DNA from 3 places in the Streptomyces sp. NPDC060000 genome. Region 1 is predicted to be linked to each of the others. Evidence: riboswitches for the same ligand, from Rfam matches in the RefSeq annotation. Region 1 holds a riboswitch; each other region holds the start of a gene.

What was found. A riboswitch is a leader RNA that binds a small molecule or an ion and turns the genes downstream of it on or off. The one in region 1 is predicted to bind S-adenosylmethionine.
Positions count from the first base shown of each region.
Region 2: linked by a shared signal. The riboswitch ahead of ACFWBB_RS22080 (aminotransferase class V-fold PLP-dependent enzyme) and the one ahead of thrC (threonine synthase) in region 1 are both predicted to bind S-adenosylmethionine.
Region 3: linked by a shared signal. The riboswitch ahead of ACFWBB_RS01065 (ABC transporter substrate-binding protein) and the one ahead of thrC (threonine synthase) in region 1 are both predicted to bind S-adenosylmethionine.

Region 1 covers NZ_JBHWUU010000089.1:8,084-18,183, forward strand. Annotated here, with positions in the region: partial or broken gene ACFWBB_RS35315 (Uma2 family endonuclease) at 1-117, shown strand, start outside; gene groL (chaperonin GroEL) at 197-1,819, opposite strand; gene ACFWBB_RS35325 (cold-shock protein) at 2,187-2,393, opposite strand; gene ACFWBB_RS35330 (ubiquitin-like small modifier protein 1) at 2,923-3,198, opposite strand; gene thrC (threonine synthase) at 3,333-4,664, opposite strand; SAM riboswitch class I at 4,682-4,848, opposite strand; gene ACFWBB_RS35340 (glucosyl-3-phosphoglycerate synthase) at 5,018-5,989, shown strand; gene ACFWBB_RS35345 (trehalose-6-phosphate synthase) at 6,159-7,571, shown strand; gene otsB (trehalose-phosphatase) at 7,559-8,431, opposite strand; gene ACFWBB_RS35355 (DUF3263 domain-containing protein) at 8,489-8,752, opposite strand; gene ACFWBB_RS35360 (ABC transporter substrate-binding protein) at 9,129-10,100, opposite strand, start outside.
Region 2 covers NZ_JBHWUU010000041.1:59,000-69,099, reverse strand. Annotated here, with positions in the region: gene ACFWBB_RS22115 (Ig-like domain-containing protein) at 1-617, shown strand, start outside; gene ACFWBB_RS22110 (hypothetical protein) at 726-1,130, opposite strand; gene ACFWBB_RS22105 (heme-copper oxidase subunit III) at 1,309-1,929, shown strand; gene ACFWBB_RS22100 (c-type cytochrome) at 1,995-2,807, shown strand; gene ACFWBB_RS22095 (Rieske 2Fe-2S domain-containing protein) at 2,804-3,877, shown strand; gene ACFWBB_RS22090 (cytochrome bc complex cytochrome b subunit) at 3,874-5,511, shown strand; gene trpD (anthranilate phosphoribosyltransferase) at 5,664-6,728, shown strand; SAM riboswitch class IV at 6,805-6,921, shown strand; gene ACFWBB_RS22080 (aminotransferase class V-fold PLP-dependent enzyme) at 7,101-8,462, shown strand; gene ACFWBB_RS22075 (Lrp/AsnC family transcriptional regulator) at 8,504-8,785, opposite strand; gene ACFWBB_RS22070 (condensation domain-containing protein) at 8,891-10,100, opposite strand, start outside.
Region 3 covers NZ_JBHWUU010000001.1:247,520-257,619, forward strand. Annotated here, with positions in the region: gene ACFWBB_RS01040 (WGR domain-containing protein) at 3-1,457, shown strand; gene ACFWBB_RS01045 (DUF1684 domain-containing protein) at 1,611-2,435, opposite strand; gene ACFWBB_RS01050 (ABC transporter ATP-binding protein) at 2,432-4,381, opposite strand; gene ACFWBB_RS01055 (ABC transporter permease) at 4,378-5,403, opposite strand; gene ACFWBB_RS01060 (ABC transporter permease) at 5,400-6,359, opposite strand; gene ACFWBB_RS01065 (ABC transporter substrate-binding protein) at 6,368-7,990, opposite strand; gene ACFWBB_RS01070 (putative leader peptide) at 8,205-8,396, opposite strand; SAM riboswitch class IV at 8,356-8,465, opposite strand; gene ACFWBB_RS01075 (SAM-dependent methyltransferase) at 8,616-9,431, opposite strand; gene ACFWBB_RS01080 (kinase) at 9,571-10,100, shown strand, end outside.

The sequences.
Region 1 (10,100 bases):
GCCCAAGGACGGCCGCTACCAGCAGTCCGACTCCTACCCTGGGGTGCCACCGTGCCGCTTCCCGCTCCGGTGAGCGTCACCCTCGACACCGAGGAGCTGAAGGACTACGCCGACTGAAACGCCCGAAGGCGGCACCCCCCGTTTCCGGGAAGTACCGCCTTCGGCCTGTAGGACAGGCGATCAACCGTGAGGTCGATCAGAAGTCCATGTCACCGCCCGGCATGCCGCCGCCGGCCGGCGCGGACGCCTTCTCCGGCTTGTCGGCGATGACGGCCTCGGTGGTGAGGAACAGCGCGGCGATGGACGCGGCGTTCTGCAGGGCAGAGCGCGTGACCTTCGCCGGGTCGATGATGCCTTCGGCGATCATGTCGACGTACTCGCCGGTCGCGGCGTTCAGGCCGTGACCGATGGGCAGGTTGCGGACCTTCTCGACGACGACGCCACCCTCGAGACCACCGTTGACGGCGATCTGCTTCAGCGGGGCCTCGAGCGCGATGCGCACGGCGTTGGCGCCGGTCGCCTCGTCACCCTCGAGGTCCAGCTTCTCGAAGACGGAGGACGCCTGGATGAGCGCCACGCCACCGCCGGCGACGATGCCCTCCTCGACGGCGGCCTTCGCGTTACGGACGGCGTCCTCGATGCGGTGCTTGCGCTCCTTGAGCTCCACCTCGGTGGCGGCACCGGCCTTGATGACCGCGACACCGCCGGCGAGCTTCGCCAGGCGCTCCTGCAGCTTCTCGCGGTCGTAGTCCGAGTCGCTGTTCTCGATCTCGGCGCGGATCTGGTTGACCCGGCCGGCGACCTGGTCCGAGGAACCGGCACCGTCGACGATGGTGGTCTCGTCCTTGGTGATGACGACCTTGCGGGCCTTGCCGAGCAGGTCGATGGTCGTGTTCTCGAGCTTGAGACCGACCTCCTCGGAGATGACCTCGCCACCGGTGAGGATGGCGATGTCGTTCAGCATCGCCTTGCGGCGGTCGCCGAAGCCCGGGGCCTTGACCGCGACGGACTTGAAGGTCCCGCGGATCTTGTTGACGACCAGCGTCGACAGGGCCTCGCCCTCGACGTCCTCGGCGATGATCAGCAGCGGCTTGCCGCCCTGCATGACCTTCTCGAGGAGCGGGAGCAGGTCCTTGACGTTGGCGATCTTGGAGTTCGCGATCAGGATGTACGGGTCGTCGAGGACGGCCTCCATACGCTCCATGTCGGTGGCGAAGTACGCCGAGATGTAGCCCTTGTCGAAGCGCATACCCTCGGTGAGCTCCAGCTCCAGACCGAAGGTCTGGGACTCCTCGACGGTGATGACGCCTTCCTTGCCGACCTTGTCCATCGCCTCGGCGATGAGCTCGCCGATCTGGGTGTCGGCGGCGGAGATGGAGGCCGTGGAGGCGATCTGCTCCTTGGTCTCGACATCCTTGGCCTGCTCGAGCAGGGCACCGGAGACGGCCTCGACGGCCTTCTCGATACCGCGCTTGAGGGCCATCGGGTTGGCGCCGGCGGCTACGTTGCGCAGGCCTTCCTTGACCAGGGCCTGGGCGAGGACGGTCGCGGTGGTCGTACCGTCACCGGCGACGTCGTCCGTCTTCTTGGCGACTTCCTTGACCAGCTCTGCGCCGATCTTTTCGAACGGGTCCTCGAGCTCGATCTCCTTGGCGATGGAAACACCATCGTTGGTGATCGTGGGGGCGCCCCACTTCTTCTCGAGGACGACGTTGCGGCCCTTGGGGCCGAGCGTCACCTTCACGGCGTCCGCGAGCTGGTTCATGCCGCGCTCGAGGCCGCGCCGTGCCTCCTCGTCGAACGCGATGATCTTGGCCATGTGAAGTGGTCCTCCCGGACTGGGGTGGATTGCTCCGGACCGCGCTGGCGCCCGCGACGGACGGCTCGCCGGCCTCGTGGTTCCTTGCCCCACCTGGCCTGCGGGCCTCACCGACCCGATCCTCGTTGTCACTCTCACCTTCAGAGTGCTAACGCCAATGATTAGCACTCGACCCAGGAGAGTGCAAGCGCCTCCACCGGAAGGGCGCCCTTCCGGACGCTCCCGCCGGACGTCTCCGGACCGCCCGGACGAGTCCCGACCGAACCCTCGGACAGACCCCGGACAAGCCGAAGGGCTCGCACCCCCCAGGAGGTGCGAGCCCTTCGACAGACGTACAGAAGAACGACGCTGGCAGTCGGCGCGTGCTTCAGCCGGTCGCGAGACGGACCATGTCCGCCTGCGGCCCCTTCTGACCCTGCGAGATCTCGAAATCGACCCGCTGACCCTCTTCCAGGGTGCGGTAGCCGTCCATCTGAATCGCGCTGTAGTGGACGAAAACATCCGCACCACCGTCGACCGCGATGAAGCCGTACCCCTTCTCCGCGTTGAACCATTTGACGGTGCCCTGAGCCATGCCTAACTCCCCTATTACTGGCCCTTGCACAGATCCGCACTTCGCGGATCCGGGTCAGACCTCACCCCCCGGTTGGCTTGGGGGCGTGCGCCGGAACGCGTCGACCGCGGCCGAATGTATCTGTCCAACTGCCGTCTGCAACAGGTCAGTCGGACGAGAATTCCGGACGCGCGGGATCCGGAATGTGGCGAGAATTCGCCTGAATTGAGGGCAAGTCGGGCCCCACGAAGGCCGCAAATGCCACGAAAGAGGCACGCACTTTGGCTGCTTCTTGTCGGGCTCGAGGCGGAAATAAAATGCACCGGATCCGGTGATCGGGCCCGGGTTCCCCAACTGTACCGCGCTCAACCACACTGAATTGCCCCCTCCGCTTCTATCGCGGAGAGGGCAATTCGATGAACACTCGGTAATCGCTGTTACCGACGGTTACTACCGATGGGTAGTGAACGACGGTCAGTCATCGATCGTCGGCCGTTCCGTCACCGTCCAGCCGTCGTCCAACGTCGGAGAGACGTAGGACAGCAATCGTTCAGCCGCCGGCGACCGCGGGGATGATGGAGATGCCCGCGCCGTCCGGGGTCGCCGTCTCCAGGCCCTGCTCGAAGCGGACGTCGTCGTCGTTCACGTACACGTTGACGAACCGGCGCAGCTTGCCCTGGTCGTCCAGGACGCGGGCGGCGATGCCGGTGTGGTTCTTCTCGAGATCGGAGATGACCTCGCCGAGGGTGGCTCCTTCGGCGCTGACTTCGGCCTTGCCGCCCGTGTAGGTGCGCAGGATGGTGGGGATGCGGACGTTGACGCTCATGTCTTGTGGTCTCCGGTCGGGTAGTCGGTCTCAGGGGCGCGGGGCCGTGTGGATCGTGCGGCTGCCGCCGCGTGGGCGCGACCGGTCGGCACCGGCCCACCGCTCACCTACGGTCTTACAGCGGAGCGCCCCGCTCATGACGCGAGGCCGGCCTCTCGGAAGGAGTCGAGGTTCGGCCGGATGGTCGCGGTCAGACCGGTGCCGGCCACCGCGTCCAGCGTCTTCAGACCGTCACCCGTGTTCAGCACGACGGTGGTGAGCGTCGGGTCGAGAAGACCGTTCTCGATCAGCTTGCGCGTCACACCCACCGTCACCCCGCCGGCGGTCTCCGCGAAGATGCCCTCGGTCCGCGCCAGCAGCTTGATCGCGTCGACCACCTGCTCGTCGTTCACGTCCTCCACCGCGCCGCCCGTCCGACGCGCGATGTCGAGGACGTAGGGGCCGTCCGCCGGGTTGCCGATGGCCAGCGACTTGGCGATGGTCTTCGGCTTCTGCGGGCGCACGACGTCGTGCCCGGCCTTGTAGGCCACGGACACCGGGGAGCACCCCTCCGCCTGCGCGCCGAAGATCTTGTACGGCTTGTCCTCGACCAGCCCGAGCCTGATCAGCTCCTGGAGCCCCTTGTCGATCTTCGTGAGCTGCGAACCGGAGGCGATGGGCACGACCAACTGGTCCGGCAGCCGCCAGCCGAGCTGCTCGCAGATCTCGTACGCCAGCGTCTTGGAACCCTCGGCGTAGTACGGCCGCAAGTTGACGTTGACGAAGCCCCAGCCCTCGCCCGCCGAGTCGCCGATGAGCTCGGAGCAGAAGCGGTTGACGTCGTCGTAGTTGCCCTCGATGCCGACGAGTTCGCCGCCGTAGATCGCGGCCATGACGACCTTGCCCTGCTCCAGGTCGTGCGGGATGAACACGCAGGACCGGAAGCCGGCCCGGGCGGCGGCCGCGCCGACCGCACCGGCCAGGTTGCCCGTGGAGGAGCAGGAGAGCGTGGTGAAGCCGAACGCGCGGGCGGCCTCGATGGCCTGGGCGACGACGCGGTCCTTGAAGGAGTGCGTCGGGTTGCCGGAGTCGTCCTTGACGAAGAGCTTGCCGGCGTCGACGCCCAGCTCACGGGCGAGGTTGTCGGCCTGCACGAGCTTGGTCCAGCCGGGGTTGATGTTGGGCTTGTCGGCCACGTCCGCCGGGACGGGCAGCAGCGGCGCGTAGCGCCAGATGTTCGCGGGTCCCGCCTCGATGCGCTTGCGGAGCTCCTCCGTGTCGTAGGAGGAGAAGTCGTACGCGATCTCGAGCGGGCCGAAACACTCCTCGCAGGCGAAGACCGGGCCGAGGGGCACGCGGTGACCGCACTCGCGGCAGCTCAACGCGGTGGCCGGACCGAGGTCGACAGCGGGGGTCGTCGTAGAGTCGGTGGTGCTTGCAACGGTCGTGCTTGCAGCGGTCGTGCTTGCAACAGTCTGCGCAGCCATTGAGGCGAGGCCCTTTCTCCTCATCTTCCTCACGACGCACTTCGCCGTGAGACGGATTTGGCACCTTCCCGAGCCGGGAGCCTCGCTGAGCGTTCACCGAAGTGGATCAGTGTTCGTCACGAGACCGGCTGGAGGGTTGCCGGGGCTTCATCGGGCCGTATCCCTCTGCCCCTCTGGATGAGCGGTATGAAGTTGTGAACGCGGGCGACCTCGGACATGTGATGGTCATCCGCGTTGTTCAAGACTGTAACCGAAGGCCTGGACAGTTGAGATAGCCGTCCGAACCGCGAGATGGATCACACGGTCACCTTCCGTGCACCCGGTGTGATCACGACAGTGAGGAGCCGCAGACTGTGCTGCAAGAAACTGAGCGCTGGCTGACCACCCGCTCCTGGTCCCTGACCGACCGTCCGCTGCACCGGATCCTGGCCGCGAAGCGCGCCACGAACCAGTCGGTGTCCGTCGTCCTGCCCGCGCTGAACGAGGAGGAGACGGTCGGTGACATCGTCGCGATCATCCGGCACGACCTCATGCACCAGGTCCCGCTCGTCGACGAGATCGTCGTCGTCGACTCGGGGTCGACCGACCGTACGTCGCAGGTGGCCGCGGCGGCCGGCGCGCGGGTCGTCCACCGGGACGACATCCTGCCGCGCATACCGGCCATGCCCGGCAAGGGCGAGGTCCTGTGGCGCTCGCTACTGGTCACCACCGGGGACATCGTCTGTTTCATCGACGCCGATCTGAGGGAGTTCTCCTCCGACTTCGTCTCGGGGATCGTCGGCCCGCTGCTCACCGATCCCGGGGTGGACCTGGTCAAGGGCATGTACGACCGTCCGCTGGGCACGGAGTTGGATTCGCCCGCCTCCGGCAGGACGGCCGGCCAGGGCGGGAGGGTCACCGAGCTGATGGCCCGGCCGCTGCTCAACATGCACTGGCCGCAGCTGGCCGGGTTCGTGCAGCCGCTCGGCGGCGAGTACGCGGCCCGTCGCGGCCTGCTGGAGCAGCTGCCCTTCCCCGTCGGCTACGGCGTGGAGCTGGGCATGCTGGTCGACGCCCTGCACCTGGTGGGCCTGGACGCCCTCGCCCAGGTCGACGTGGGCGTGCGCAAGCACCGCCACCAGGACGGCCAGGCACTGGGCCGGATGGCGGCGGCCATCTACCGCACCGCCCAGCTCCGGCTGGCCCGCGGGCATCTGATCCGCCCGTCCCTCACCCAGTTCGAACGGAGCGCGAACGGCTTCGAGCCGCGTACCTACTCCGTGGACACCGAGGAACGGCCGCCGATGGCGGAGATCGCGGAGTACGCGACGCGCAAGGTCGCGTGACCTCGGGACGGGCCGTATACGGCGAATCCGGAAATACCGGCGATACCGGCCGCTATGACGGTGATACCGGGCGGTGGCGGCGACAGCGCCGATATACGGCCGGATACGGTCCGTCCACGCAGTGCGACCGTACGTTTGAGCGTTTACAGACCGGGCTAGGTTGAGGCTTATGGCTTCCACGCACGACACTGCTGCCCGGGCCGCCGAGGTGCTGGTCGCGTCCAACCGCGGCCCGGTCTCCTACGAGCTGGGCGAGGACGGCTCGCTGCACGCGAAACGCGGCGGCGGCGGGCTGGTCTCCGGCCTGTCGGCCATCGGGCCCGACGCGGGTGCCCTCTGGGTGTGCTCTGCGCTCTCCGAAGGCGACCGCGAGGCGGTCCGGCGCGGGGTCGGCGAGGAGGGCGTGCGCATGCTGGCCGTCCCGGCCGACGTGCACGCCGACGCGTACAACGGCATCGCCAACTCCGTGCTGTGGTTCATCCACCACCTGCTCTACCAGACGCCGCTGGAGCCCGCCTTCGACGCGGAGTTCCGCCGCCAGTGGGCGTCGTACGAGACCTACAACCGGGCGTTCGCGGAGGCGCTGGCCGAGGAGGCGGCGGACGGCGCGGCGGTCCTGGTCCAGGACTACCACCTGTGTCTGGTCCCCGGAATGCTCCGCGAGCTCCGCCCCGACCTGCGCATCGGGCACTTCTCGCACACGCCGTGGGCGCCGGTGGACTACTTCGCGCTACTGCCGACGGACATCCGCGAGCAGCTCCTGCACGGGATGCTCGGCGCGGACCGCCTGGGCTTCCTCACCCGGCGCTGGGCGGACGCCTTCACCGCGTGCTGTACGGAGTTCGCTGGCGGACCGGGCAAGACGCAGATCGGCGTGCACGGTCTCGGCGCGGACGCCGAGTTCCTGCGCGAGCGCGCGCACCGGCCGGACGTCGACGAGCGGCTTGCGGCGCTCCGTACGGAGATCGGTGAGGGGCGCAAGGCGATCGTCCGCGTCGACCGCACCGAGCTGTCGAAGAACATCGTGCGCGGCCTCCTGGCCTACCGGCAGCTGCTCGAGGACCACCCGGAGTGGCGTGAGCGGGTCGTCCACGTGGCGTTCGCCTACCCCTCCCGCCAGGATCTCGCCGTGTACCGCGACTACATGGCCGAGGTGCAGCGCCTGTCCGAGGAGATCAACGAGCAGTACGGCACGCCCGGCTGGACCCCGGTCCTGCTGAACCTCAAGGACGACTTCGCCCGCTCGCTGGCCGCCTACCGGCTGGCCGACGTGGCCCTGGTGAACCCCATCCGCGACGGCATGAACCTGGTCGCCAAGGAGGTGCCGGTGATCTCCGAGGAGGGCTGCGCGCTGGTCCTGTCCCGGGAGGCGGGGGCGTACTGGGAGCTGCGCGAGGACGCGATCACGGTGAACCCTTACGACGTGCTGGAGACCGCCCGTGCCCTGCACGAGGGGCTGAGCATGAAGCCGCAGGAGCGGGCCGAGCGCACGAAGCGGCTGGCCGCGGCGGCGACCGCGCTCCCTCCGGCCAAGTGGTTCCTGGACCAGCTGACCGCCCTGCGGGAGATTCAGCCGAGCTGAGCGGCCAGCTGCCGCAGCAGCCGCACGACCCCGGCGGGCCCGTCTACGACGAGGTCCGCGCGCTCCGCGAGCTCGCCGACCTCCGTGCTGCCGCTGCACACCAGCAGCCCGGGGACGCCCTCCGAGCGGAGCTTCTCCACGGCGGCGAAGGCGGGCAGGTCGCCGAGGTCGTCACCGGCGTAGAGGACGGAGCGCGCGCCGGTCTCGCGGACGTGCTCCAGCAGGGCGACGCCCTTGTCCATGCCCGGCGGGCGCAGCTCCAGGACCATCCGGCCGGGTTCGACGATCAGGCCGTGCCGGGCGGCGAGCTCGGTGAGGGGGGTTCGCAGTGCCTCGAAGGCGGCCTGGGGGTCGTCGGCGCGGCGGGTGTGGACGGCGACGGCCCGGCCGCCCTTCTCCTCGACCGAGACGCCCGGCAGGTCCCCGGCGGCGGCCAGGACCCGCGGGAGCTCTGCGCGGACGGCGGCCACTCCCGGGTGCGGGGCGGGGGCGCTGAGGGTGCCGGTGCGGGCGTCCCAGCGTTCGGCGCCGTAGTGGCCGAGGACGCAGAGGTGCTCCAGTCCTTCGGCCCCGGCGAATCCGCCGTGCCGTACGGCGACCTCGGCGGGCCGCCCCGTGACGACGGCCACCGCGGCGACCTTCGGGGCGAGGGCCGCGAGCGCGGGGACGGCGTCGGGGTGCGCCCGGGCGTCCTCCGGGTTCTCGACGATCGGGGCGAGGGTGCCGTCGAAGTCGAGCGCGACGAGGGTGGTGGACGGCCGGCCGACGATCGCGTCGAGCGCGTCGCGGCCCGCCGGGGTGACCGGAACGGGGAGGGTGAGGGGTGCGGGTTCCGTGGAGTGCGTCTCGTGGCTGCCCATACGGCGACCATAGCCAACGCGCGCCCGTGACCGGCGTTCCCCCCGCCTCTACTGTCGCTACTGCCGCTCTCCCCGCCTCGTCTCGCGGACCCTGCGCAGTCTGTTCACCGTGACCGGGTCGTGGGCCAGGGCCCTGGGGTCGTCCAGGAGGGCGTTGAGGAGTTGGTAGTAGCGGACCGGGGACAGGTCCAGTTCCTCGCGTATCGCCCGTTCCTTCGCGCCGGCGCCGGAGAACCCGCGCCGCTCCAGGGCGAGGATGTCCCGCTCCCCCGCCCCCAGCCCGTCCGCTTCCGCTCCCCGCTCCCTGTCCGCACGCTCCATGTCCGCACCGTAACGCCCGCCACCGACAGCGGCCCGGGGAGCCCGGCAGCCCCGGCAGCCCCGCCAGCCCCAGCGGACCGGCAGCCCCAGCGGACCCGGCAGCCCGGGCAGCTCCGGCGGACCCGGCGGACCGGCAGCTCCGGCGGACCCGGCGGACCGGCAGCCCGGCAGCCCCGGCGGACCGGCAGCCCGGCAGCCCCGGCGGCCCCAGCGGACCCGGCGGACCGGCAGCCCCAGCGGACCCGGCGGCCCGACGGACCGGCAGCCCGGGCAGCCCCGCAGCCCCGGCAGCCCCAGCGGACCCGGCGGACCGGCAGCCCGGCGGACCCGGTGGCTCGGCAGCCCCGGTGGCCCGGTGGCCCGACGGCCCGGGGGCTCAGCCGCCGGAGGTGGTGTCCAGCGTGCTGGCCGTGGTCTGGAGTTCGCCCAGCACCGCGGACGGGTCGCCGTTCGGGGCCACGGCCTGGCCGACGCGCTTCTTGATCTCCGCGCTGACCTTCGCCCACGAGGTCCGTCCGACCGGGTAGGTCTCGGAGAGCGGGAGTTCGTCCAGGAACGGCTTGAGGTCGGCGTCCTGCTCGGCCGCGCCCATGACCAGGGAGGCCGAGGCGGTGACCGGGAGCAGGTCGTACTCGCGGGAGAAGTCCAGCACGTTCTTCTCGTTGTAGACGAAGTCGAGGAAGTCGCCGACCTGCTCGCCGTGTCCGTTCTGCTTGAAGGCGGTCATCCAGTCGGCGACGCCCATCGAGACCTTGCTCGGGCCGCTGACGCCGGGCATCGGCACCATGCCGAACTTCACGCCCGTGGCGGCGGCCGCCTTCATCAGTGAGGGGTGCCCGTTGAGCATGCCCACGTCGCCGGCGGTGAACGCGGCGAACGCGGCGGCCCGGTTCAGCTTGCCCGGCGCGACCGGCCCGGTGAGGCCCTTGCCGACCAGGTCGTCCTTCAGCCAGTCGAAGGTCTCGACGTTCTCGGTGGAGTCGAGGCTGTAGGCGCTGACGGTCTGGGTGTAGCCGCCCCCGCCGCTGAGCAGCCACTGAAGGGTCTCGGCCTGCGCCTCCTCGGGCCCGAGAGGCAGCGCGTAGGGGTACTTCACGCCGTCGTCCTTGAGCGCCTTGGCGTCCTCGGCGAGTTCGGCCCAGGTGGTCGGCGGGGTGATGCCGGCCTTCGCGAAGAGGGTCTTGTTGTAGAACAGCAGCCGCGTGGAGGAGGCGAACGGCATGCCGTACTCCACCCCCCGGACCTCGCCCGCGTTGGCGAGCTGGGGCACGAAGTCCGCCTCGACGGGGATGGAGAGCACGTCGCTCACCTTGTAGAGCCGGTCGGCGGCCGCGTAGTCGGCGTACGC
Region 2 (10,100 bases), on a different contig from region 1:
GGGTGCACAGCAACCTGGACGGCATCAAGATCAGCGACCGGCTGTGGGGCGGCCCCGCGAAGGAGCTCAAGCTCACGATCGGCGACCGGGTGATCGCCGTCACGGACGCGTCCTCGCACTCCATGACGGTCTTCAAGAACAACGAGGAGATCAACCAGATCCCGGTCACCACCGGGAAGCCCGGCTTCGAGACCCGCAACGGCGTCAAGGTCGTCCTGGGCAAGGAGTACTTCGTACGGATGCGCGGCACCACCGTGGGCATCGCGGAGGGCTCCTCGGACTCCTACGACCTGCCCGTCTACTACGCCACCCGCGTCACCTGGAGCGGCGAGTACGTCCACGCCGCCCCCTGGTCCGTGGGCTCCCAGGGATACGCGAACGTCAGCCACGGCTGCACTGGCATGAGCACGTCCAACGCCGAGTGGTTCTTCGACAACATCCGCCAGGGCGACGTCGTCCAGGTCGTCAACAGCGACGGCAACACGATGGAGACCTTCGGCAACGGCTTCGGCGACTGGAACCTGGACTGGAAGAAGTGGGCCAAGGGCAGCGCGCTGACGTCAGGCAAGCAGCAGACGGAGCAGGACCCGTCGAGACTGCGGCCGGCGGCGGTGTAGCTCCCCCGGGGGTGCGGGGCCGTGACCTGCGCGGCTCCGCCGGGTGGGCGCGGGAGCCCACGACGGACCGGAGGCCGCCGTGGACACCGCGCCCCGCCCGCCGCGGTGCTAGGCGCTCTGCTGAAGGCTCGCGCGGCGCAGCAGGGAAGCCAGGGCCGAGGCCGACTCCACGGGCTCCACAGGCAGCGTCACGGCCGCGTCGGCGCGGCTCCAGGTGGCGAGCCAGGCGTCCTGGGGCCGCCCGATGAGAAGAAGCACCGGCGGGCACCGGAAGACCTCGTCCTTGATCTGCCGGCACAGTCCCATGCCGCCCATGGGCGCGGCCTCGCCGTCCAGGACGACGACGTCGATGCCGCCCCTGTCCAGCTCCCGCAGCACCGCCGCAGGCGTCGCGCACTCCACGAACTCCACCACCGGGACGTCCGGCGCGGGCCTGCGCCCGGCCGCGAGGCGTACCTGCTCGCGGGTGTTGGAGTCGTCGCTGTAGACCAGCACCGTGGCGGTCGCCTGCATGCTTCCTCCGTGACATCAGCGTCGTACGGACAGAACCGATGCCGCGGATGCTACTCCCTCGCACCCGTCGTCAGCACCGGTTGGAACACCACTTCGATGGGCCATACGGGCACTACACAGGGTGCGAACACTCCGAACTGCACCCCCCGAGGTGAGGGCGGGATAAGGGACCGACATAATGTCGGTCGTGGCGACAGCAACGACAGTAGAAACCGGGCACGCGCACCCGTCGGTCAATCGGCCGAACCTCACCAGCGTCGGAACGATCATCTGGCTGAGTTCCGAGCTGATGTTCTTCGCGGCCCTCTTCGCGATGTACTTCACCCTGCGATCGGTGACGGGTCCTGATCACTGGAAGGAGATGGCCGGGTCCCTGAACTTCCCGTTCTCGGCCACCAACACCACGGTCCTGGTGCTCTCCTCCCTCACCTGCCAGCTCGGCGTCTTCGCCGCCGAGCGCGGTGACGTGAAGAAGCTCAGAATGTGGTTCATCGTCACCTTCATCATGGGTGCGATCTTCATCGGCGGTCAGATCTTCGAGTACACGGAACTGGTGAAGAAGGACGGGCTCTCGCTCTCCTCCGACCCGTACGGCTCGGTGTTCTACCTGACCACCGGCTTCCACGGCATGCACGTGACGGGCGGCCTCATCGCCTTCCTGTTCGTCCTCGGACGCACCTACGCGGCCAAGAGGTTCACCCACGAGCAGGCGACCGCGGCCATCGTCGTGTCCTACTACTGGCACTTCGTCGATGTCGTCTGGATCGGCCTCTTCGCCACGATCTACATGATCAAGTAGCCGGGCACGCTCGCTCCCGCACATCCCACGCATCGACGCAGAAGATCCTGACACCGGGGTAATCCGTGAAAAAGCTCTCCGCACGACGACGCCATCCGCTGGCGGCGCTCGTCGTCCTACTCCTCGCGCTGGCGGCCACCGGGGGGCTGTACGCCGCGTTCGCGCCCGCGAGCAAGGCGCAGGCAGACGACACCGCCCAGTCCCTCACCATCGACGAGGGCAAGAAGCTCTACGCCGTTGGCTGCGCCAGCTGCCACGGCGCCGGCGGTCAGGGGACCTCCGACGGCCCGAGCCTGGTCGGCGTGGGTGCCGCGGCCGTCGACTTCCAGGTCGGCACCGGGCGTATGCCCGCCGCGACCTCCCAGGGCGCCCAGGTGCCCAAGAAGAAGGTCATCTACACGCAGGCCGAGATCGACCAGCTCGCCGCGTTCATCTCCTCCCTGGGCGCCGGTCCGTCCGTCCCGACCGACGCCGAGTACGGCCCGGAGGGCGCGGACATCGCCAAGGGTGGCGAGCTGTTCCGCACCAACTGCGCGCAGTGCCACAACTTCACCGGCAAGGGCGGTGCCCTCACCAAGGGCAAGTACGCTCCGAGCCTCGAGGACGTGGACCCGAAGCACCTCTACGAGGCCATGCAGACCGGCCCGCAGAACATGCCTTCCTTCCCCGACACCACCCTGTCGGAGCAGAACAAGAAGGACATCATCGCGTACCTGCACGCGGTCAACAGCAGCGACACCGACAACCCCGGCGGTCTGGAGCTGGGCGGCCTCGGGCCGGTCAGCGAAGGCCTGTTCGCCTGGATCTTCGGTCTCGGAGCCCTGATCGCGGTCGCCGTCTGGGTCGCCGCTCGGACCGCAAAGGCCAAGAAGTCATGAGTAGCCAAGACATTCCAGAAGAGAACCTGCCTGCTGAGCAGTCCGCAGGGCACAACGAGCACGGTCACGGTGCGGTAGGCGTCGCGGACGAGCGGAACCCGTTCGCGGACCCCGGTCTGCCGCCGCACGAGCATCGCGTCCAGGACATCGACGAGCGGGCCGCCAAGCGGTCCGAGCGCGCGGTCGCCTTCCTGTTCACGCTGTCGATGCTCGCCACGGTCGGCTTCATCGCCGCGTACGTGGCGATCCCCGCCGACAGGTCGGTCTTCGTGTTCCCGATCGGCCACCTCAGCGCGCTGAACTTCGCGCTGGGTCTGACGCTGGGCACGGCGCTGTTCACCATCGGCGCCGGCGCGGTCCACTGGGCCCGCACCCTGATGTCCGACGTGGAGGTCGCCGACGAGCGGCACGCCATCGCCGCGGCCCCCGAGGTCCGTGCGAAGGTCCACGCGGACTTCAAGCAGGGCGCCAAGGAGTCCGCGATCGGCCGTCGCAAGCTGATCCGCAACACGATGTTCGGCGCGATCGCCCTGGTGCCGCTGTCCGGTGTCGTGCTGCTGCGCGACCTCGGCCCGCTGCCCGAGGACAAGCTGCGGCACACGCTGTGGGCCAAGGGCAAGCTGCTCGTCAACATGAACACGAACGAGCCGCTGCGTCCCTCGGACGTGGCCGTCGGTTCGCTCACCTTCGCCAAGCCCGAGGGCCTGGAGGAGCACGACGAGGAGTTCCAGAACGAGATCGCCAAGGCGGCCCTGATGATCGTCCGGCTCCAGCCGGACAACATCAAGGACAAGCAGGAACTCGACTGGTCCTACCAGGGCATCGTGGCGTACTCGAAGATCTGCACCCACGTCGGTTGCCCGATCTCGCTGTACGAGCAGCAGACGCACCACGTGCTGTGCCCCTGCCACCAGTCCACCTTCGACCTCTCCGACGGTGCCCGAGTGATCTTCGGTCCCGCCGGTCACGCCCTGCCGCAGCTGCGCATCGGCGTGAACGACGAGGGCTACCTCGAGGCGCTCGGCGACTTCGAGGAGCCCGTCGGTCCTGCTTTCTGGGAGCGCGGATGAGCACCACAGAGACCACAGAGTCCCGCGAACGCGGGAAGGCCCCGGCCGGCGAGCGGATCGCCGACTGGGCCGACGGCCGGCTGGGGATCTACTCCCTGGCCAAGGCCAACATGCGCAAGATCTTCCCCGACCACTGGTCGTTCATGCTGGGTGAGATCTGCCTCTACAGCTTCATCATCATCATCCTCACGGGTGTGTATCTGACGCTGTTCTTCCACCCGTCGATGAACGAGGTGGAGTACCACGGCAGCTACGTCCCGCTGCAGGGACAGCTGATGTCGGAGGCGTTCAGCTCGACGCTGCACATCTCCTTCGACGTGCGGGGCGGTCTGCTCATCCGGCAGATCCACCACTGGGCGGCGCTGATCTTCCTCGCCGGCATGTTCGTGCACATGATGCGCGTGTTCTTCACGGGCGCGTTCCGCAAGCCGCGTGAGATCAACTGGCTGTTCGGCTTCCTGCTGTTCGTCCTGGGCATGTTCACCGGGTTCACCGGTTACTCGCTCCCGGACGACCTGCTCTCCGGCACCGGTGTCCGCTTCACGCAGGGCGCGATCCTGTCCATGCCGATCGTCGGCACGTACATCTCGATGTTCCTGTTCGGCGGGGAGTTCCCGGGCCACGACTTCGTGGCGCGGTTCTACTCGATCCACATCCTGCTGCTGCCGGGCATCATGCTCGGCCTGGTGGTCGGCCACCTGATCCTGGTCTTCTACCACAAGCACACGCAGTTCGCGGGCCCCGGAAAGAGCAACAAGAACGTCGTCGGCATGCCGCTGCTGCCGGTGTACATGGCCAAGGCCGGAGGCTTCTTCTTCCTGGTCTTCGGTGTGATCGCGGTCATCGCGGGCCTTGCGCAGATCAACCCGATCTGGGCCATGGGCCCCTACCGTCCGGACCAGGTGTCCACCGGCGCCCAGCCCGACTGGTACATGGGCTTCGCCGAGGGCCTGATCCGCTTCATGCCGGGCTGGGAGATCAACCTCTGGGGTCACACCCTCGTCCTGGGTGTGTTCATCCCGCTGGTGCTCTTCGGTGTCGTCCTCGCGGCGCTGGCGCTCTACCCCTTCATCGAGTCGTGGGTCACGGGCGACAAGCGCGAGCACCACATCCTGGACCGTCCGCGCAACGCGCCCACCCGTACGGCCCTGGGCGTCGCCTGGGTCACGATGTACATGATCACGCTGGTGGGCGGCGGCAACGACCTGTGGGCCACGCACTTCCACCTGTCGATCAACTCGATCACCTGGTTCGTCCGGATCTTCTTCTTCGTCGGACCGGTCATCGCGTACATCGCCACCAAGCGGATCTGCCTGGGCCTGCAGCGCCGGGACCGGGACAAGGTGCTGCACGGTCGTGAGACCGGCACCATCAAGCGCCTGCCGCACGGTGAGTTCATCGAGATCCACGAGCCGCTCAGCCAGGAGCAGCTGCACACCCTCACGGCGCACGAGCAGTACCAGCCGGCCGCGATCGGCGCAGCCGTCGACGAGAACGGTGTCGAGCGCAAGGTGAAGGGCAAGGAGAAGCTTCGCGCCAAGATCAGCGAGGCCTACTTCGGTGAGGACCAGCAGATTCCGAAGCCCTCCGTGGAGGAGTACAAGGAGATCACCAGCGGCCACGGCCACCACTGATCGCTGAGGCGTCGCCACGCCACAGGAATGGGCCCCGTCCGGTCTTCGGACGGGGCCCATTGCCGTGCCCACGGGCTGGATAGGGTGGGGTGCACCTTGTTACGAGGCGCACGACGGCACACAACGCATACACGACACACGCAGGAGCGGCTATGAGCGCTGTGACCCCCGCTGGAGGCGACACCGCGGCGGGCCGTTCCTGGCCCGAGGTACTGAACGGCCTGCTCTACGGCCGTGACCAGGACGCGGACGCCACGTTCTGGGCGCTGGACCGGATCATGCGGGGCGAGGCGACCGACGCGCAGATCGCCGGGTTCGTGGTGGCGCTGCGGGCCAAGGGCGAGACCGTCGCGGAGATCAACGGGCTGGTCCGGGCGATGTACGAGCACGCCAACCTGATCGAGGTGCCGGGGCCGACCGTCGACATCGTCGGCACGGGCGGCGACGGCGCGAAGACGGTCAACATCTCCACCATGTCGGCGATCGTCGTCGCCGGCACGGGTGCCACGGTCGTCAAGCACGGCAACCGGGCCGCGTCCTCCGCGTCCGGCGCCTCGGACGTGCTGGAGAAGCTCGGCGTCAATCTGGAACTGACCCCGAAGCGGGTGGCCGAGGTCGCCCACGAGGCCGGGATCACCTTCTGCTTCGCCATCAAGTTCCATCCGGCGCTGCGTCATGTGGGCGCCGCGCGCGGTCAGTTGGGCATCCGCACGGTGTTCAACGTGCTCGGCCCGCTGACCAACCCCGCGCGGGTGCGGGCCCAGGCGGTCGGGGTGGCGGACCCGCGGATGGCGCCGGTCGTCGCGGGCGTCTTCGCCGAGCGCGGCAACTCGTCCCTGGTCTTCCGGGGCGACGACGGCCTCGACGAGCTCACCACGACGGCCACGTCCCATGTGTGGGTCGTCCGCGACGGCAAGGTCACCGAGGAGACCTTCGACCCCCGTGAGGTCGGCCTCGGACTGGTTCCGGTCGAGGCCCTGCGGGGCGGCGACCCGTCGTACAACGCCGAGGTCGCCCGCCGCCTTCTCGAGGGCGAGACGGGCCCGGTGCGGGACGCCGTGCTGCTGAACTCGGCGGCGGCGCTGGTGGCGCTCGAGCCGGGCGCCGGGACGCTGGCGGAGCAGCTCCGGGCCGGTATGGACAGGGCGACGGAGTCGATCGACTCGGGCGCGGCCAAGCGGGCCCTGGAGCGCTGGGTGGCCGCCAGCAACGCGTAGCGGTTCATCGGTGGCCGTCCCGCGATCCGGACACGGGTTGCGGGACGGCGATCACGTCACGTACGTTCCTGTACCAGGTCATGAGTGACAGTCATGAGGCCCCGGCCGACTGTCCGGCAACCCTCCGTCCGTGGCGGGGTGCCCCGGGTGAAGACCAGGCCGTAGGCAGCGAGGTCTACGGCAAGCGCGGACCCCTCGCACTCTTCCGAGTGAGCGCCACCAGGGGTCCTGGTCGTCGAGGGAGCCTTCCGTGAGCAAGCGAATGCGATAGGGCGTAGAGCCCCGCCTCCGCACACCCCTTTCACCTTCCTCCGTGCTCGAGCCATGTCCGCTCGCACGGCGGTTCCCCCTCGCCTCTCACGGGAGTTCGCCATGTCTGTCTCCGCCGCTGCCGCCGCCCGGACCGTTTGTGCCCCGCTGCCCGTTCTCGGCCGGGATGTCACCGTCCCGCTCGTGACGGGCGGCGAGGTCACCTACGCGGCGCTCGACTACGCGGCCAGCGCCCCGGCCCTCCAGCGCGTCTGGGACGACGTGGCGGCCTACGCCCCGTACTACGGCAGCGTCCACCGCGGCGCCGGCTACCTCTCCCAGCTCTCCACGGACCTCTTCGAGAACGCCCGCAGGACGGTGACCGAGTTCCTGGACTGCCGGCCCGACGACCAGCTGGTCTTCACCCGCTCGACGACGGACTCCCTCAACCTGCTGGCCCGGGCCCTGCCCGCCGACTGCCAGGTCTTCGTCTTCGAGACCGAGCACCACGCCTCGCTGCTGCCCTGGAAGGACGCCCGGGTCACCTACCTCGACGCCCCGCGCACCCCGCGCCAGGCCGTGGAGACACTGGAGCGCGCCCTCGCAGGCCGCGACCCCTACGGCCCGGCCCTGGTCTGTGTCACCGGCGCCTCGAACGTCACCGGTGAGCTGTGGCCGGTGCGCGAGCTGGCCACGGCCGCGCACGCGCACGGCGCCCGGATCGTCCTGGACGCGGCCCAGCTGGCCCCGCACCACCCGGTCTCCGTGCGGGACCTGGACGTCGACTGGGTCGCCTTCTCCGGCCACAAGCTGTACGCGCCCTTCGGCGCCGGCGTCCTGGCCGGCCGTGCCGACTGGCTGGCCGAGGCCGACCCCTACCTCGCGGGCGGCGGCGCCAGCCGCAAGGTCACGCGGCGCGAGGACGGGGGAGTGGACGTGGAGTGGCACGAGAGCGCCGCCCGCCACGAGGCCGGTTCCCCGAACGTGATCGGCGCCTACTCCATCGCCGCGGCCTGCAAGGCCCTCACCGAGGCCGGCTTCGACAGCCTGGTCGCCCGCGAGGAGTACCTGATCGCGAAGGTCCGGGACGGCCTGGCCGAGGTCCCGCAGGTCAGGGTGCTGTCCCTGTTCGGCGACGACGCCCCGCGGGTCGGCGTGATCTCCTTCGTCGTAGAGGGCTGGAACAGCTCCCACTTCGCCGCCGCCCTCTCCGCCGAGTACGGCATCGGGGTCCGCGACGGTCTCTTCTGCGCCCACCCCCTGGTCCGCACGCTGCTGGGCAGCGACCCCCAGACCCAGGGCGAGTGCGGGGCCCCCGAGGCGGCGCCCGGCGAGAAGTCCCTCAACGCGATCCGGGTGAGCTTCGGCGCGGGAACCCCGGACGAGCACGTGGACCGCTTCGTGAACGCGGTGCGCGAGCTGGTGTCCGACGGCGCGCGCTGGCAGTACCGCACGCAGGACGGCCGCTGCGTCCCGGCGGTGTAGGCGGCGGCTCCGCCCCGGGGCGGTGTCCGGACGGCCAGGTCCTAGGAGTCCAGGCCGATCGCGAACGCCGCCTCCAGGTCGTGCTGCGAGTACGTGCGGAAGGCGACGTGCGTGTCCGTCGCCTCCACGCCGGGAATCTTGCTGATGCTGCCCGGGATGACCTCAGCCAGGTCCTCGTGCCGCTTCACCCGCACCATGGCGATGAGGTCGTAGGTCCCGGTGACGGAGAAGACCTCGCTCACGGACTCCAGCGAGGCGACCCGCTCGGCGATCTCGGGGATCCGGTCCACGCTGGTCTTGATGAGGACGATCGCGGTGATCACGGCTGGTTCTCTCCCTCGGGGGGCCGGAGCTGGGCGGGCTTCACTCTATGACGTGAGCGGTGGCTCACCAAAGGGACGGTGGCGGGCAGCGCCGCACAGCCGCGGTCAGCGGACCAGATCCGTCAGGGAGCCGCGCAGGGTCTCACGCAGGCGCCGCATCTGCTCGGGGGCGTACGTCCAGCTGTCGTACTCGTTCTGGACGAGCAGCCGGCCGCCGAAGCTGGCGACCCCGATCTTGGGCGGCATGCCCGGCGCGTTGGCCGTACCGCCGAAGCGGAGCAGCTCCACATCCCCGGGGACGGGGTGCGCGGGGATCCGCCCGACGTTGGAGATCCCATAGCTGACGACCGGGACGGGCACCGCGATGCCCCGGGCACCGGCCCGCAGCGCGGCCAGCAGGAACCGCTCGGGGTCGCGCCGCGCCAGCGCGCCGGCCACCTGGTCGGCGACCTCCCGGCCCACCGTCTCCGGCCGGTCGTCGTGGCCGACGGTCAGCGTGGTCTGCAGGCCGGTGATGCAGTTGAGCACGGTGCTCAGGGGCAGTTCGGGGCTCAGCCGGGTGCGCAGGTCGACACCGTGTCCGCAAGTCATCGTCAACGAACCCTGCTCAGGGGCGAGTTGTGACCGTACGGCGGTCAGGACCAGCCCTGTGACAAGGCTGTTGACGGTCACCCCGCGGGTCCGGGCGGCGGCCACCACGACGTCGGTGGTCTCCGCGGGGAACTCCAGCCGGTCGACCACGAAGCGGCGCGTCGCAGCCGGCCGGTCCGGGCGCCCCACCCCCTCGGTGGGCAGGGTCGCGGGCTTGACGTCGGCCGCCCCGCCCTGCGCGATCGCGTCGACCAGGGCGTCGACCTCCGCGTCCGGCAGGGCGCCGGCCAGCCGGGTGTCGACGGCCTCGGGCAGCTCCTCGCGCCGCTCGGCGGACGGGCTCCCGCCGGCCGCGAGGGCGGTGTAGTACCGCCAGAACTCGTCGAGCACGGCGAAGGCCGAGCGGCCGTCGGCCACCCCGTGATGGACGCCGAGCACCACCTGGCTGCGCTCGCCGTCGGTGAGCAGCCAGGCGTGCAGCAGGCTCTCGGTCCAGTCGGGCCGCGTGTTGATCAGCTCGGCGTAGGTGTCCTCGATGCCGTCGAGCAGGGTGAGCGGTGGCCGGCACCGGTCGCGGACGCGCAGCAGGGGCCCCGCCTCGCCGGCCGTCACCTCGGAGCGCAGGATCGGATGGTGCTCGGTCAGCAGGCCGAGAGCCCGCCGTATCAGCTCCGGGTCCAGCCGGCCGCGTACCAGGGACTCCACGAACGCCGGCATGTCGTAC
Region 3 (10,100 bases), on a different contig from region 1:
TCATGGCTACCGGGTCGAGCACCGTGTCGACGACGTATCTGGAGCTCTCGCAGGACAGCGGCGGCGCGCACAAGTTCTACGAAGTGGCCGTGGACGGCGTGGTGGTGACGGTGCGGTACGGGCGGATCGGCGCCGCCGGGCAGACGCAGACGACGACGTTCCCCACCGCCGAGAAGGCGCGGGCCGCCGCCGCGCGCAAGCTCGGCGAGAAGGTCCGCAAGGGATACGCCCCCGCCGTCGCCGGACAGCGTCCCCCGCGTGCGGTGACCCGCCGTCAGGTGACCTCGGCGCCGTCCACCGCGCGCGCCGTGGCACCGGTGCTGTGGCGCTTCCGCACCGGTTCCTCGGCCTTCGGCATCCACGTGGACGACGACCGCTGCTGGGTCGGCAACCAGTCGGGCGACGTCTACACCCTGGACCACGAGGGTGCGGTCCTGGCCCGCTTCAGCCTGCCGGACGGCGTGAAGTGCCTGGTCGCCGACGACTTCTGGATCTACGCGGGCTGCGACGACGGCAAGGTCTACGACCTGTCCTCGAAGCTCCCGTTCGCCGCGTACGACATCACGGCCGACGTCGACATCTTCTGGCTGGACATCCACGAGGGCCTGCTGAACGTCTCGGACCGCGACGGCCGGCTCACCGTCATCGACCACGAGGACGAGCACCAGTGGGCCCGGCGCAGCCAGGGCGAGCACGCCTGGATGGTCCGCGCGGACGACCGGGCCGTCTACCACGGTCACCACCGGGGCGTCACCGCCTACGCCCCCGACGGCAGCGGCGAACTGTGGCACACGCAGACCCGCGGCGGCGTCCTGTTCGGCTGGCAGGAGGACGACGCCGTGTTCGCGGGGACCGCGCACAAGGTGGTGCAGCGGCTGTCGAAGGCGACCGGCGCGGTCGAGGCCACCTACGGCTGCGACAGCGCGGTGTACTCGTGCGCCACCTCGCCCAGCGGGCGGTTCGTCTTCGCCGGTGACGCGTCGTCGTCCGTCTACTGCTTCGACCGGGACGGCACGCGCCTGTGGAAGCTCGGCACGGGCGGCGGTTCGGCCCTGTCGATGCAGTACCGCGACGAACGGCTGTACGTGGTGACCACGGACGGCTCGCTGGTGTGCGTGGACGCGAGCGAGACGGCCATCGCCGCGGCCCAGCAGGGCACGGTGCCGGTGGCCCGGGACGTCAAGCTCGCCGCGGCCCTGCCGACCTATGTGCCCGCCACTGCCGCGACCACGGTGGCCACCGTGGCTCACGCACCCTCCGGCGCGGTCGTCGTCGAGTGCGTCCGGACGGCCGGCCGGGTCCGGGTGCACGTGGTGTCCGACGGCTACGACTCGTCGTGGAACGTCCAGTTCCCGCGCGAGATACGCGAGCCCGGGGCGCGCTACGTCGTGGACTCCCTGCACACGGCGGCCGGCGGCTTCTACCGGGTCCGCGGTGACATCCGACGCCTGGTGTGACCGGGGCGCGCGGTGCCGGCGGCCGGTCGCCGTGCCGTGCGTTCCCGCGCCCCCTCGCTCACCGGCCGGTCCGCTCCGAGCGCTCCAGGATCTGCTCCGCCGTCCCGACCACCTCAGGGCCGGGTCGGCTCATCGGTGCCCGGTGCCCGGTGCTCATGACCCGCCCCGCTCGCGGGGGATCCTCTCGCCGGCCTCGACCGGCACGGGCAGCCGGTTCTCCGCCGGCGGCAGCGGGCAGGTGGCCAGATCGGTGTAGGCGCACGGCAGGTTCGTCGCCCGGTTGAAGTCCAGGACGACCGTGCCGTCGGCGGCGGGCCCGTCCAGCGCGAGAGCCCGGTTGGCCGCGTACGTGGTGACCCCGGAGGTCGCGTCGGTGAACAGCACCAGCAGACTGCCCGGCCCGTGACCGGGGAACGCGGTCAGCGCCAGCGGCTGCCCGGCCAGCTCGAACTCGATCCGGCCCGGCGCGTCGTACACGTGCTCCAGACCCTCGACCGCCGCGCCCACGGTCGTCGGCCTGGGCTCGTCGAACGCCGTGTAACGGCCGGTCACCACCCAGCGCGGATGCGGGGCGTAGGCCGGCGTTCCGGTGAAGGCGGTGCGCAGCGATGCCTCGGGGTGCCGGGGCCGGACGATGTCCTGTCCGCCGCGCTTCGCCACCTCGATGACGGCGTCGCCCCATACGGCGTTGACGCCGCCGCGCTCAGGGAGCACCCCGAAGCGGTGCTCGCCCCGGACGGTGGCGCCGTCGACGACCAGTTCCTCGCCCTCGTCGAGCACCACGACGACTCCGTCGGCGCCGGTCGACCACGCTCCCGGAGCGTCCGGGAAGCGCTCCGGCCGCTCACTCAGCCAGTGCAGGCCGGTGACGGCCAGGAACCCGTGCGGGTCGGCGAGCCGCTCCTCCTGCCGGCGATGCCATTCCTGCCAGTCGCGGACGAAGGCGTCGAGGTCTGCCGACGTGTCGTGAACGGTCATTCGAGCTCCTTGGGTTCGTGCGACGCGGCCCCGGCCGACGCGTGGCGGCCGCCGGGGATCGCCGCGAGCAGTTCGCGGGTGTAGTCGTGGCGGGGACGGGTGAACAACTCCTCGGCGGTGCCCGTCTCGACGATGCGGCCGGACCGCATGACGGCGACCTGGTGGGCGATCTGACGTACGACGGCCAGGTCGTGCGAGATGAACAGGTACGCCACCCCGGTGTCGGCCTGGAGCTCGGCGAGCAGGTCGAGCACCTGCGCCTGGACGGACACGTCGAGCGCCGACACCGGTTCGTCGCACACCACCAGGTCCGGCGAGAGCGCGAGGGCGCGGGCGATCGCGACACGCTGCCGCTGCCCGCCGGACAGTTCCGCCGGGCGACGGCTCAGCACCGAGGCGGGCAACGCCACCTTCTCGAGCAGTTCCCGCGCCCTGGCGAGCCGGGAGGCACGGTCACCGACCCGGAACGCGCGCAGCGGCTCGGTGATCACCTCACCGATGGAGAACCGGGGGTCCAGCGAGGCGTACGGGTTCTGGTAGACCAGCTGGGCCCGCCGGCGCAGTTGCCGGGCCGGTGCCCCGCGGGCGGCGGTGACATCGGCGCCGTCGAACAGGACGCTCCCGGCACTCGGATCGGCCAGCCGCAGCACCAGTCGGGCGGTGGTGGACTTTCCCGAGCCGGATTCCCCGACCAGGGCCAGCGTCCGGCCGCGGTGCAGGGTGAGGCTGACGTCGTCGACCGCGCGCAGGGTGCGGGCCGCGCCCTCGGCCGCGGGCAGCCGGAACTCCTTGACCAGGTTGCGGGCCTCCACCAGCGGTGTCCCGTCGGGGGCCGGCACGGTGGCGGAGCCCGCGGGGCGCGGGCGGGCCGTGGCGAGGCTGGGCGCACTGGCCAGCAACCGCCGGGTGTACGCGTGCCGCGGGTTCTCCAGGATGTCGCGGGTGGGACCGGCCTCCACGACCCGGCCCTCGGACATGACCACGATCCGCTGGGCCCGGTCGGCGGCCACGCCGAGATCGTGCGTCACCAGCAGCACGGCGGTGCCGGACTCTTCGGTGAGGTGCTGGAGGTGGTCGAGGATGACCCGCTGCACGGTGACGTCCAGCGCGCTGGTCGGCTCGTCGGCGATGATCAGCTTCGGCTTCGCGGCGATCGCGACCGCGATCAGGGCCCGTTGGCGCATCCCGCCGGACAGCTCGTGCGGGTACTGCCGGGCGCGGGTCGCCGCGTCGGGCAGCCCCGCCCGGTCCAGGATCTCGATCGCGGCCGACGGCGCGGAGCGCCGGGTCGCCAGTCCGTGGATGCGCAGGACCTCGGCGACCTGCTCACCGACGCGTTTGACCGGGTTGAGCGACACCGTCGGGTCCTGGGGCACCAGCCCGATCTGCGCGCCGCGTACGGTGCGCAGCTCCCGTTCGGACAGTGCGGTGAGGTCGTGGCGGCCGAAGCGGACCGTACCGGCGTCGATGCCGCCGTTGGCCGCCAGCAGCCGGGTGATCGCGTGCGCGGTCGTGCTCTTCCCGGAACCCGACTCGCCGACCACGGCGGTGATCTGCCCCGGCCACACGTCGAGGTCCACGCCCCGCACCGCGCGCACGGTGCCGCCACGGGTGCGGTACGACACCGACAGTCCCCGCACTTCCAGCAGCGCGGGTTCCCCGGCCGAGACCTCGTCGGGTACGGCCGCGTCGGGTTGGGGGTGGTCGGGTACGGGTCGGTCGCTGACGGGCTGGTGGGTGACGGCCTCGCCGGTCACGGCCTTGCCGGTCACCGGTTGGTCGGTCACCGTCTCCTCGGTCGCCGCCTTGCCGGTCGTGAGCCGGTGGGCGACGGCCTCGCCGTTCGGGGGATGGTCGGTCACGGGTTGGTCGGTCACGGCCTCGGGCACCGGTTCGTCCGTCTCGGGTTCGTTCGTCGCGGGTTCGTTCGTCAGGGGGCCGGTCATCGCTGTCGGGACCATTCGCCGTCCAGCGCTCGCGCGACGCGGTTGGTGGCGAGGCCCGTCGCCGCGATCGCAAGCCCGGGCAGCGCGGTGAGCCACCAGGCGTTGGCCAGGTAGTTTCGCCCGTCGGAGATCAACGTGCCCCATTCCGGCGCCGGCGGTGGCGCCCCGTAGCCGAGGAAACTCAGCGACGACACGGCGAGGATGGCCGAGCCGAACTCGAGGGTCGCGAGCACGATCACCGGGCCCGCCGCGTTGGGCAGCACGTGCCGGCCCAGCACCGAGTACCAGCGGGCCCCGCAGGAGCGCGACGCCTCGACGAAGACGGCCTGCCGCACGCGCAGCACCTCCGCGCGGGTCACCCGGGCGAAGCCGGCGACGCTGGCGATGCCGACCGCGACCGCCACCTTCACCGTCCCGTAGCCCAGCGCGGTGACCAGGGCCAGCGACAGGAACAGCGACGGGATCGACAGCAGCACGTCGACGAAGCGCATCAGCACGTCCTCGACCCAGCGGCCCACGAACCCGGCGACCAGGCCGATGAGACCGCCGACGACGAACGCGAACCCCACCGCGATCAGCGTCGCCTTCAGCGACAACTGCGCCCCGTGCACCACGCGGGAGAACACGTCACGGCCCAGCTCGTCCGTGCCGAACCAGTGCCCGCCGCCGGGACCGCGGAAGTTCTCCGAGGGCACCCCGTGCAGCGGGTCCTGCGAGGTGAACAGGCCCGGCCGGAACGCGGCCAGCACCACCAGCACCAGCACCGAAGCCGAGACCAGCAGCCCGGGCCGGCGCAGCAGGAAGCGCAGGCCCCGCAGCGCTCCGGCCCGGCGCCCGGGACTCGCGGGCCCCTGATCGGCGACGGGATCCACCGGTCGGGCCAGGCCGGCCGCGGCTTCGGCGGTTCCCGCAGGCTCGGTGGTTCCTGCGGCCCCGGTGGCCCCGGTGGCTCCGGTCGTTCCGGTCGTTCCGGTCGTTCCGGTCGCTCCGGCGGCGACATCGTCGGCGAGGGTCCGGCTCATGCGGGACGCACCTTCCTGTTCGAGGCCACCACGATCCGCGGGTCGAGCAGCGGGTAGACGAGATCGACGATCAGGTTGGCCGCCACGAAGATCAGCGCCCCGAACACCACCACCCCCTGGACCAGCGGAATGTCCTGCACCGTGACCGCGGCGGCGGTCACCCGGCCCAGGCCGTCGCGCGAGAACACCGTCTCGACGACGACCGAACCGGCGATCAGCTGGCCGGCCAGCAGTCCGACGACCGTCAGGGCCGGCAGCGAGGCGTTGCGCAGTGCGTGCCGCAGGTGGATCCGCAGCCGGCCGGCGCCCTTGGCCCGCGCCGTCTCCACATAGGCCTGGTCCAGCGCCGTCAACAGGCTCTTGGCCAGCACCTGCGCCACCAGGGCACCGGTCGGGATCGCCAGCGTCACCGCCGGCAGCACCAGGCCGCGCAGTCCGTCGTTGCCGAACGCGGGGAACAGCCTGGTCCGGAAGGAGAACAGCTCGACGAGCACCAGCCCGACCCAGAAGGTCGGCACCGACACCCCCAGCGGCGGCAGCGACAGCAGCAGTTGCCGCAGCCACCGCCGGCCGGTGCAGGTCGCCAAGACCGCCAGACCGCCGCCGAGGAACACCGCGAGCAGCAGCGCCGCTCCGGTCAGCTGGAGGGTCTGCGGCAGCGCGTCGGCCAGCGTCGCGGTCACCGGCCGTCCGGTGGACACCGAGTCGCCGAAGTCGCCGCGCACCGCCCTGCCGAGATGGTCGGCGTACTGCGCCGGCACCGGTTTGTCGAAGCCGTACTCGCGCCGCAGCGCGGCGAGTTGGGCCGGATCGACCTGGCCCGTGTCCGCGCCGGCGCCCGCCATCGCGGAGACGGGGTCACCGGGCAGGTAGTCCAGCACGAGGAAGGAGACCGTGTAGGCCGCCCACAGCACCCCGAGTGCCTGCGCGAGGCGTTTGACCACGTAGAGACGCATGCGGGCCGCTATCCGATCCAGGTGTCGTGCAGCTGGATCCGGCTGGAGGCCTCGAATTCGAGGTCGTGCACCTTCTTCGCCACTCCCAGCTGGGTCTGGAGCTCCACCACGGGCACGACGTAGGCGTTCTGCACCATCAACTGCTGAGCTTGGATCACCAGTTGCTTGCGCTTGGCCGCGTCGGTCGTCGCGGCCTGCTGGGTCAGCGCGGAGTCCAGCGGGCTCACCGGCAGGTGGTAGAAGTTGGCCAGCAGGGTGGAGTACGAGCTGCGCAGGATGTCCGGGTCGGCCCGGGTCACGTTCCCCCACACCGCGTCGAAGTCACCGGACTGAAGCGTGGGGGAGAACTGGGTGATCTGGAGCTGCTTGAGCACCACGTCGACGCCGACGGCCTTGAGCTGCTGCTGGATCAGCTCCAGCGCGGGCTGGTTGGTGGCCGCGTTGGCGAACCACTTGACGGTCAGGCTCAGCTTCTTCCCGTCCTTGACCCGGGTGCCGTCGCTGCCCGCCTTCCAACCGGCCGAGTCCAGCAGTGACTTCGCCTTGGCCGCGTCGAAGGACAGGCCGGCGGAGAGGTCGGTGTAGTCCGGCGTGGTGTGCGCCAGAATGCTGGTCGCCGGCTTGGTGCCGGTCGGAAACACGGCGTCGACGATCTGCTGCCGGTCGATGGCGAACAGGATCGCCTGACGCACCTTCGTGTCCTTGAGGAGCGCCCGGGAGTTGTTGAATCCCAGGTTGAACACCACGCCCGGGTTGGCCCGTTGCCGAAGGTTCACCTGGCCGCCCTTGAGCGCTGCCTCGTTGGCCCTGCCGACGCTGCCGATCGCGTCCACCTGGCCGGACTGCAGGCTGCCGCTGCGTACGCCCGCCTCGGGCACCACCTTGAACACCAGCTTGTCCAGGTACGCCTCGCCCTTCTTGGTCCACAGCGAGGAACCCCAGGTGTACCCGTCGCGTTTGGCCAGGGTGATCGACTGGTTCTGCACATAGCCCTTCAGTACGAACGGCCCCGAACCGGCCACGCCCTTGCTGCACTTCTCCTGCGGGCTCTCCTTCGCGCTCGCCGACGACTCGATCCCCAACGAGTGTGTCGCCGTGGCCTGGAGGAACTGCGCGTTGGGCTGCTTGAACCGCACCCGCACCGTCAGCGCGTCCACCGCGGTGGTGCTCTCCACGCCGCTCAGGTATCCCTGGGCGAGCGTCCCCAGGGCGCCGAGCTTCGGCACGGCGTCGAAGTTGTCCTTGACCACCTGCGCGGTCAGCGGTGTCCCGTCGCTGAAGGTCACACCCGATCTCAGGTGGAACGTGAACGTCGTGGTGTCCGGGCTGACGTCCCAGCTCCTGGCGAGCCACGGCACGATCTTGCCGGTCTTGGGATCCTGGTCGGTCAGGGAGTCCACGACCTGACGCAGTGAGTAGATGGTGTCGTTGCTGCCCACCTGCTGCGGGTCCACGCAGCCGGCGTCGGAACTCACCGCGAAGGTCAGGGAGCCGCCCGGCTTCGGCCGGCCGCCCTCGCCGCTGGAGGTGCCGCTGCCGCTCGACGAGCAGGCGCTCAGCAGCAGGCTGCCGGTCACCAGCGCGGCGAGTGCCGTCCAGCGGTGGGTACGGGAATCCGGATGCGCTGTCACGGGATGGTTCTCCTACTCCAAGGTCACCGCGCACATGCCGGGGCGGAGCACGGCCGTGGCGATGGGCGGACGGTGCCGGGCCCGCGGGTCGCCACGGGCCGGCACTGCTCAGAACTGTTCAGGGGGAGGGGAGTCGACGGCCGATGTCTTCGGCCCTGTCGACGACGGCGTGACCGCGCGGTGGGCGAGGGTCAGCCGGCGGGAAGGGGCGTGATCAGCCCTGACACAGACAGCTGGCGGACCGCTGCAGGTCGATGTGGCGACGGCGTGAGAATCCGGAGAACAGCGCCGCGGTCGTGATCGAGGCACTCGGGTTGCCGCTGTGCCGCACGCTGGCCCTCCACCTCTCAGGCCCCTCGACCGGGGCCACGCGCTTGCGGAGTCGGTGACCCCGCCGGGCTTTCACCTGGAGCACCCCACCGCGGAGGAGGGTTGCCGGTCAGCAAGCCAGGGCTGGACGCTGACACTCAATGCCGCTGTCGACCTTACGTAGTACTCACATTGTCCGTCAATATCGGTACGAGGGTCGGACAACTCCGCCGCACCGGCCGTGACGGGCCGGTGCGGCGGAAGGACCGTCAGCGCGCGACGGCCGGCCGTCCTGCCGGGACGGCGGCGGCGCCGGTCACGGCTTACGGGCGAGGCCGCCGTGTTCGCCGATGACGTCCGGGGCGGGGGAGGTGGTCTCCGGGCGCCAGAGCGGGACCGCGACGACGCCGGGGTCCAGGAGTTCCAGGCCCTCGAAGTACGCGGTGATCTGGTCGACCGTACGCAGGTTGTACGGGACGGCGCCGCTTTCGTTGTAGGCGTCCTGGGCCGCTTCGAAGACCGGGTCGATGCCCCGCGAACCGTCGTTGACGGAGAGGTAACTGCCGGACGGCAGCGCCGCCATCAGCGTGGTGACGATGGAGCGGGCCCGGTCGTAGTCGGCGATGTGGCCCAGGATGTTGCTGAGGATGAGCGCGGTGGGACGGGTGAGGTCCAGAGTCTCGGCGGCCGCCGCCAGAATGTGCTCCGGGTCCAGCACGTTGGCGTCGACATAGGAGGTCGCGCCCTCCGCGGTGGAGTAGAGCAGCGCGCGGGCGTGCGCCAGGACCATCGGGTCGTTGTCGACGTAGACGATCCGGGACTCCGGGGCGATCCGCTGGGCGACCTCGTGGGTGTTCTCGGCGGTCGGCAGGCCGGTGCCGATGTCCAGGAACTGTCGTATGCCGGCCTCGGAGACCAGGTGGGTGATGTTGCGGCGCAGGAACGCGCGGCTGCTCCGTGCGATGGTGACGATGCCGGGAAACACGGCGGTGTAGGCGTCGCCGGCCTGTTCGTCGACGGGATAGTTGTCCTTCCCGCCCAGCCAGTAGTTCCAGATGCGGGCGGAGTGCGGCACCGATGTGTCGATCTTCTGATGAGCCGCCGGTCCGGGCGAGGTCACATGGTCGGTCATGAGGGGCGTCCGTCTTTCAGCCGAGGCGTGAGCAGTTCGAGCCACAACTTACGTCCCAACGCCCCTGCTACGTACATCCGTTCACTTTTTCGGTGTCCGGGCCGGCCGTGTCGTCGGTGGCGGTAGCGTGACGGCGGTGATGGTGGGCACCCGGGAGACCCGGCTGATCGTGCTGCGGGGCAACAGCGCCTCGGGCAAGTCGGCGGTGGCGGCCGGTCTTCGCGACCGGTTCGGCCGGGGCCTGGCCCTGGTCGGGCAGGACCACCTCCGCCGGGTCGTGCTGCGCGAGCACGACCGGCCCGGTGCGGCGAACATCGGCCTGATCGAGGCCGTCGCCCGCTACGCCCTGGACGCCGGGTACCACGTCGTCCTCGAGGGCATTCTGTACGCCGACCGGTACGGCCCCATGCTCGAGCGGCTGCGCGCCAACCACCGCGGCCCGACTTACGGCTACTACCTCCAGGTGCCGTTCGCCGAAACCCTCGTGCGCCACGCCACCAAGCCGATCGCCCACGAGGTCGGCGAGGCGGACCTGCGATCCTGGTACCGCGACCTCGATCTGCTGCCGGGTGGCGTCGAGACCGTCATCGGTGCCGACAGCTCCCTCACGCAGACCGTCGACCGCGTCATGCGGGACACGGGCCTGGACCGCCTGCCCACCCGGGAACA